DNA from 2 places in the Thermoanaerobacter sp. RKWS2 genome. Region 1 is predicted to be linked to the other one. Evidence: riboswitches for the same ligand, from Rfam matches in the RefSeq annotation. Region 1 holds a riboswitch; the other holds the start of a gene.
What was found. Region 1 has a riboswitch for lysine ahead of lysA (diaminopimelate decarboxylase). Riboswitches for the same ligand answer to the same signal wherever they lie in the genome.

Region 1 (4,216 bases):
GTGCTTGTATCTGGAGACTATGTAAAAAATAGCAAACCAGCACCAGATATATTTTTATATACAGCAGACAAATTAAAAGTAAAACCCCATGAGTGTGTTGTAATTGAGGATTCATATAATGGAGTTTATGGTGCTAAAAAAGCAGGGATGAAAGTGATAGGTTTTAAAAATCCTAATTCCGGAAATCAGGACTTATCAGAAGCTGATTTTATTATAAGTTCTTTAGGAGAAGAATTATTAGAAATTATAGATGAATTAAACAATGATGGAAGATGTTGTAAAAACTAATAAAATAAATGGTGCGCCTGACAGGAATCGAACCTGCGACCTCTCGGTCCGGAGCCGAACGCTCTATCCGCTGAGCTACAGGCGCACACTTTACACATAAAAGTTTACTATGAAAAAATTAACCTGTCAAATGGATTTGATATTTATTAAACGTAGTGGTAAAATAATATTTGGAAACAATAAGCAAAAGGAGGAGTGACAGATGCAAGCAATCAGTATCGAAGCTATAAAAAGAGATACTGGTAAAAATGCAGCTCGCTGTTTGAAAAATCAAGGCTATATTCCTGCTATTTTATATGGCAAGGGTATGGCGGAGAGCATTCCTTTGGCAGTGGAATATAACGCGCTTCAAAGGTTGCTACAAAAACATGGAAGGAATGTCCTCCTCAATGTGATTGTGGATGGTTCTACTCATAATGCGGTTATTAAAGAAATTCAAGAAGATACTTTGAAAGGGAAAATAATTCATGTGGATTTCCAAAGAGTGTCAATGTATGAAGAAATTGAAGCTACTGTTCCGTTGAAATTTGAGGGAATAGGCCTTATTGAAAGTAGAGGTGGAATTGTACAGCATCAACTTTGGGAGTTGACAGTGGAAAGCTTACCCGACAAAATTCCTCAAGAAATTGTTGTGGATTTAAGCAATTTAGAGATTGGAGATACACTTTTTGTAAAAGATATACAAGTTCCTGAGGGAGTAAAAGTTGTAGATGACCCTGATGAGATTGTAGTTTCTGTATTGGCACCGAGAGAAAGTGAAGAAGAAGAGGCAGAAGAAGAGGCTACTGAAACAGCAAAAGAAAGTGAATAATAAAAAAGAGAGGTTATCCCTCTCTTTTTTAATAATTAGCGATTTTTCTCTTTTCATTGGTTAGCCTTTCTGGGATTATATCATTTCGGATTAAGTCTTCATAAGTTTCTCGCGCAACGATTATGTCAGCCTGACCATTAGATACGAGTACTGCAGCAGGACGAGGTAACCTGTTATAATTGCTGGCCATCGAATAATTGTAAGCACCTGTACACAGCACTGCTAAAATATCTCCTTCTTCAATTTTAGGTAGGGTAATATCCCAAATTAGCATATCACCTGATTCGCAAAGCTTTCCTGCTATTGATACTTTTTCTGATTTTATATTCTTAGCTTTATTAGCTACAATAGCATCATATTTTGCTCCATATAAAGCGGTACGTATATTATCAGACATTCCTCCATCTACTGCTACGTATTTTCTAACACCTGGTATGTCTTTAATTGCTCCTACTGTGTAAAGAGTAGTTCCAGCATTTCCTATTATAGAACGACCTGGCTCTACAATTATGTTTGGCATTTTTATATTTAAAGCAACGGAATATTCCTTTACTGCTTGCATTATTTCTTGTGCTATTTGTTCGATTGGCTGGGGATCGTCCTCTTCTACATATGCTATTCCAAAACCTCCACCTAAATCTAGTTCCCCTACTTCCCAACCTAAAAATTCTTTTACTAATTTTAAGAAATTCATCATAATTTCTATTTCAGCTTTATAAGATTCTGCATCAAAAATCTGAGAACCGATATGAGAATGTAGACCTACTATATTTACATTTTCCAAAGTTAAAGCATATTCTATGGCTCTCATTGCGTCTCCATTAAAAAGAGGGAAGCCAAATTTTGAATCTATTTGTCCTGTTTTTACATATTGGTGAGTATGAGCTTCTACACCAGGAGATACTCTTATATAAATATTAGGAACTTTATTCATCTTTTTTGCCAAGTCATTTAACATATTTAGTTCAAACCAATTATCTACAATGATTCTCCCAATGTTATTTTCTAATGCCATTATAAGTTCTTCTTTCGATTTATTGTTGCCGTGAAAGTATATTTTTTCAGCAGGGAATCCTGCTTTTAACGCAGTATATAATTCTCCACCAGAAACGACATCAAGACCCAAGTTTTCTTCTTCAATTATTTTGCATATTGCCATTGTCATGAAAGCTTTGCTGGCATAAATCACTTCATTTCCTGGATAATCTTTTTTAAAGCCATTGTAAAATGCTCTACAATTTTGTCTTAAGAGCTCTTCATCTATTACATAAAGCGGTGTACCAAACTTTTTTGCAAGAGTTACAGTATCGCAACCACCTATTTCCAAATGACCCTTTGAATTTATTTTCATTGTCCCATGCAACATTCTATCAACCTCATTTACTTTAATAATTTAAATTATGAAACTAAAAAACAAAATAAAATACAGCTAAGTATTACCTCAGCTGCCTATTTTGCACATAGACATGGTAATACCTCCTTCCCCCTATAGCGAGATAGCTCTTCACTGAAGGCTCGGGAAACCTCCAGTGACAGTCCTATACCTATTCGGCATAGGCCCAGCTGCGTAAACTTTAAGGAATTTACGCGCTTCGGCGAGCATCCCTTTCATATACCTTCATCGGCCCTTAAATACCTCTGGTATACTACTCTTGATGACCCGCGCCTCTACCTCACCTTCCAAGAAGATGAGGTATTGTTATTCAATTTTTTTATTATAATATCATTTATGAAAACAGCTGTCAATAGATTTTCAAAAAATTTTTTATTAGAGATTAAAAAATGGGTAAACTAAATAAGAGGTGGTATAAGTGCCATGGATAATAACTTTCGTAGTTTCATGGATTATTTTATTTTTATTAGTTGATTGGAGGTATATAAAATATACTGTATGGGGAGGCCTATTAGCTTTAAGCTTTCAACTTGTTGTAGATGAAATTGCAATTGGTCTTAATCTTTACGATTTTTCTAATGTTGTTATTAGGATCTTTGATTCAAGTTTATTTTTTACTTTAGGTGCGCCTTTTTGCATAGGGGTATTGTATGCACAAACATATCCTAAAAATAATATTTTGCGCCTTATAGATGTGATTATTTCAGCCGCATTATTTTTTATAATGGAATATTCATTAGTGCATATAGGGGCACTAAAGTATCTTCACTGGCACTATTTATATAGTCTAATTATAGACGTGGTAGCACTTTTGGCCTTAGGGAATCTCATCACTATTTTTAAATTGTCCCCCTGGATGAGGAGGGGGAAATAGTGAAACTATATGTTTTTTGGAGTTTGATTGCTATTGATGGAGTATTAGTGTTCTTGTGGTTTAATTTTTTAAATAAAATTCAAAAAAAGAGGGTTAAAGAAAAAAATACCTACTATTGTAGATATATTGTACAAAAATTTGTGCTAAATATCATATTTATTGACGATAGTAAAGAAGAAGAAATAGTATTATAATAAAAACATCAAACGTTTTCTAATAGGGGGAATCTAAAAATGGCTGATGTTGTACTCAAACATGTTTACAAAGTCTATCCAGGCGGTGTTACCGCAGTTAAAGATTTTAATCTAGAAATTCAGGACAAAGAGTTTATAGTATTGGTTGGACCTTCTGGCTGTGGTAAAACTACAACATTGAGAATGATAGCAGGGCTTGAGGAAATATCTCAAGGCGAACTTTATATTGATGGCAAACTTGTGAATGACGTGCCACCAAAAGATAGGGATATCGCAATGGTATTCCAAAACTATGCTCTTTATCCTCATATGACAGTGTATGACAATATGGCTTTTGGTCTTAAACTTAGAAAGGTTCCAAGAGCGGAAATTGATAGAAAAGTAAAAGAAGCAGCTCGAATTTTAGGATTGGAAGAATATTTAAACAGGAAACCAAAAGCTTTGTCAGGTGGACAAAGACAGAGGGTTGCATTGGGGCGTGCTATTGTCCGCAATCCAAAAGTATTCTTGATGGATGAACCTTTGTCCAACTTAGATGCAAAATTGAGAGTACAAATGAGAACTGAGTTGGCTAAGCTTCACGACAGATTGCAGACGACTTTCATATATGTTACCCACGACCAAACAGAAGCTATGACAATGGGTACAAGAATAGT
Region 2 (4,216 bases), 1.3 Mb from region 1:
TAGATTAGAATGCGTTATGCATTCTTTTTTTGTATCTATAATGTTCCGATTGACTTGTTATTATTTAATAGATACAATTGATATTAAGATACATACAAATACCGATACAATTGTAAGGAGGAGTAGAACAATGAATGAAAGGTATGAACTAAATAAAAATTTAGCCCAAATGCTAAAAGGTGGTGTCATCATGGATGTGACAACACCAGAACAGGCAATTATTGCGGAAAAAGCAGGTGCTGTTGCTGTCATGGCACTTGAAAGGGTTCCAGCTGATATTAGGGCAAGAGGCGGAGTTGCAAGAATGTCAGACCCTAAAATAATAAAGGAGATAAAGGCAGCAGTATCAATCCCTGTTATGGCAAAAGTTAGAATTGGGCATTTTGTGGAAGCACAGATTTTAGAGGCACTCGGGATAGATTTTATTGATGAAAGCGAAGTTTTAACCCCTGCAGATGAGATGTACCATATAAACAAATGGGATTTTAAAGTGCCGTTTGTATGCGGTGCGAGAAACCTCGGAGAGGCTTTAAGGCGCATAGGAGAAGGAGCTTCAATGATAAGGACAAAAGGAGAGGCAGGGACTGGAAATGTAGTAGAGGCTGTAAGGCATATGAGGACGATAAATGCCGAAATAAAAAGGCTTACAACTTTAAGGGAAGACGAACTTATGGCTGCTGCAAAAGAACTTCAGGCGCCCTATGACCTTGTAAAATATGTTGCACAACACGGAAGACTTCCAGTTGTGAATTTCGCAGCGGGAGGTATTGCCACACCGGCAGACGCGGCACTTATGATGCAACTGGGTGCAGATGGAATTTTTGTGGGTTCAGGAATATTTAAATCGCAAAACCCTGAGAAAATGGCAGCTGCTATAGTAAAAGCCACAACATATTTTGATAGGCCGGAAATAATTGCGGAAGTTTCAGAAGGGCTAGGAGAAGCGATGGCCAGCATAGATATAAGGCAACTGGAAGAAAAAGATTTATATGCAACAAGGGGATGGTAATTTGCGCGTAGGAGTTTTGGGAGTTCAAGGCTCTGTTAAGGAACATATGGATAAATTAAAGCTTATAAAAGGAATTGAAGCGGTAGAGGCAAAGGACAGGGACACTATCTTAACTCTCGATGCCCTCATTATTCCAGGTGGCGAAAGCACTGCAATAGGAAAAATACTTGTAGATTTTGGGCTTAAAGATGCCATTTTAAAGTTAAACGAGAGGAAAGTTCCTATATGGGGCACTTGTGCAGGCATGATACTTATGGCTAAACATATAGTTAATGATGAGAGGATACACCTTGGAATAATGGATATTACTGTTAGACGAAATGCTTACGGAAGTCAGATTGACAGTTTCAAGACGCGGCTTATGATACCAGCGGTATCTGAAGATGAGATAGAAGCGGTGTTTATAAGAGCGCCGTATATAGAGAGTGTAGGGGATGGTGTTAGGATACTTGCAAAATATGAAGGTAAAATTGTTGCGGCACAGCAGGACAATTTACTTGCTACAGCATTTCATCCAGAACTTACAGATGATTTGAGCTTTTACAAATACTTTTTAGGGCTTTAACTTGTTAAAGCCCTTTTTTACAAAAATTTTTGATATTGTATTGTCAAAAATTTTTTGGGTGTGATATAATATATTGTAGATGATAAGCTTTACATTAATTTTGAAAACTTAATAGCTTTTAATAGCATAAATAGAGGAGCGGGCAAGCAGGTACCCACAAGGTGTTAAGGAGAAGAACCTCCAATACTTGTGGCGAAGGTTTGTCTGCCGAAAGGGTATACTTGTTCTTAAGTATATCCTTGGGGGTGAGAACAAAACTCATCACTGTCATGGGTGAGGGCCCATGGAGCGCTATTTATGCAGTGAAAAGATTTTCATTGCATAAATAGCGCTTTTCTTTGCCAAAAAGGCTATTTAGGCACTGAAAATCTTTCAGTGCTTTTATTTTTACAAAGAAAAAGTAAAGGGGGGATTGGTTTGAAGGCAATAATAAGAGTGCGGATGAGTATGCACGATGCCCACTATGGTGGAAATCTTGTTGATGGGGCAAGAATTTTAAACCTTTTTGGGGATGTTGCAACAGAACTTTTGATACGGCATGATGGAGATGAAGGACTTTTTAGAGCCTATGACAATGTTGAATTTCTCGCACCAGTGTATGCAGGAGATTTTATAGAAGCTACAGGTGAAATAGTAGAAGTGGGCAATACTTCGAGGAAAATGGTGTTTGAAGCCAAAAAGGTGATAGCAGCAAGGCCTGACATTAGCGATTCGGCGGCAGAAGTTTTAGATAAACCAATCGTTGTATGTAGAGCCAGCGGTACATGCGTAGTTCCAAAGGATAAGCAAAGGTATAAGAAATAAAGATGGGGGGATAGGCAGTGGAAAAATTGATAATAACTGCTGCCATATGTGGAGCAGAAGTCACAAAAAAACACAATCCAAATGTACCATATACAGTAGAAGAAATTGCAAGAGAAGCGGAATCAGCGTACAACGCAGGGGCAAGCATTATTCATTTGCACGTCCGTTATGATGATGGAACACCTACACAAGACAAAGAGAGATTTAGAGAGTGTATCGAAGCCATAAAGGCGAGATGTCCAGATGTGATAATTCAGCCCTCAACTGGTGGAGCTGTTGGTATGACCAGTGAAGAAAGGCTTCAACCTATTTATTTACAGCCAGAAATGGCATCTTTAGATTGTGGTACTTTAAATTTTGGTGGAGATGAAATATTTGCAAATACTGAAAATATGATAATTGAGTTTGCACTTAAAATGAATGAGTTGTCAATAAAGCCTGAACTTGAGGTATTTGACAAAGGTATGATTGATACAGCAATAAGGCTTCACAAAAAAGGATACATAAAAGCGCCGATGCATTTCAATTTTGTGATGGGAGTAAACGGTGGAATATCGGGCGAAATGAGAGACTTCCTGTTTTTAAAAGAAAGTATTCCAGAAGGCAGCACTTTTACTGCAACTGGGATAGGAAGATATGAATTTCCAGTTGCCACAATGGCTATACTGACTGGTGGGCATGTAAGAGTTGGTTTTGAAGATAACGTGTACATTTCTAAAGGAGTCATTGCTAAATCCAATGGAGAATTAGTAGAAAAAGTTGTAAGGATTGCAAGAGAATTAGGAAAGGAAATTGCAACCCCTGATGAGGCAAGAAAGATATTGGGATTAGGGGTAAAATACATGGAGGTTTAATTTTAAAGGAAGGTAGGAGGAGTTATATATGATGGGATGTAAATATGGAACACATCGCGTAATTGAACCAAAAGGGGTTTTGCCACAAGCGGCATACAAGATTTCCAACGATATGGATACAATTTATGATAATGAAATTTTAATAGATGTGATGGCGTTGAATATAGATTCTGCAAGTTTTACACAGCTTAAAGAAGAAGCTGGCGGAGATGTGGAAAAAATCAAGGCAAAAATTTTTCAAATTGTAAATGAAAGGGGAAAAATGCAAAACCCCGTTACAGGCTCTGGGGGAATGCTTATAGGCCGTGTTGAAAAAATAGGAGATGCACTACTCGGCAAGAGGGACTTAAAAATAGGGGATAAGATAGCGACATTAGTTTCTCTTACACTTACTCCTCTTAGAATAGATGAGATTTTATCCGTCAAACTCGATATAGACAGAGTTGAAATAAAGGGCAAAGCTATACTTTTTGAAAGCGGAATTTATGCTAAACTTCCTGATGACATGGAAGAAACATTAGCTTTGGCTGCTTTAGATGTAGCAGGAGCGCCTGCTCAAACTGCAAAACTTGTAAAACCAGGTCAGAGTGTTTTAGTGCTTGGAGCTAATGGGAAGTCAGGAATGCTTTGCTGTTATGAGGCTAAAAAAAGAGTAGGACCGACTGGCAAAGTTATAGGAGTTGTGAGAAGAGAAGAAGCAAAGAAAAAATTAGAGGAATTAGACATTTGCCATAAGATTATAATCGCTGATGCGCAAAAACCAGTGGAGGTTCTAAATAAAACTCTAGAAGCAAACGGAGGGAAAGAAGTAGATATTGCTATAAACTGTGTAAATATCCCAAACACAGAGATGTCCACTATTTTGCCTGTAAGAGATGAAGGAATTGCCTATTTCTTCTCAATGGCGACAAATTTCACAAAAGCAGCTTTAGGTGCAGAAGGTGTAGGAAAAGATATCACGATGATAATAGGAAATGGCTATAC

Region 2: linked by a shared signal. The riboswitch ahead of OEI98_RS04255 (hotdog domain-containing protein) and the one ahead of lysA (diaminopimelate decarboxylase) in region 1 are both predicted to bind lysine.

Annotation. Positions count from the first base shown of each region.
Region 1 is NZ_CP110888.1:2,155,209-2,159,424, reverse strand. It holds gene OEI98_RS11425 (HAD family hydrolase) at 1-288, shown strand, start outside; tRNA gene OEI98_RS11420 (tRNA-Arg) at 298-373, opposite strand; gene OEI98_RS11415 (50S ribosomal protein L25/general stress protein Ctc) at 491-1,099, shown strand; gene lysA (diaminopimelate decarboxylase) at 1,128-2,465, opposite strand; lysine riboswitch at 2,589-2,778, opposite strand; gene OEI98_RS11405 (hypothetical protein) at 2,911-3,366, shown strand; gene OEI98_RS11400 (hypothetical protein) at 3,366-3,560, shown strand; gene OEI98_RS11395 (ABC transporter ATP-binding protein) at 3,600-4,216, shown strand, end outside.
Region 2 is NZ_CP110888.1:856,228-860,443, forward strand. It holds gene OEI98_RS04240 (MBL fold metallo-hydrolase RNA specificity domain-containing protein) at 1-8, shown strand, start outside; gene pdxS (pyridoxal 5'-phosphate synthase lyase subunit PdxS) at 131-1,009, shown strand; gene pdxT (pyridoxal 5'-phosphate synthase glutaminase subunit PdxT) at 1,011-1,574, shown strand; lysine riboswitch at 1,698-1,876, shown strand; gene OEI98_RS04255 (hotdog domain-containing protein) at 1,992-2,378, shown strand; gene OEI98_RS04260 (3-keto-5-aminohexanoate cleavage protein) at 2,396-3,232, shown strand; gene OEI98_RS04265 (hypothetical protein) at 3,261-4,216, shown strand, end outside.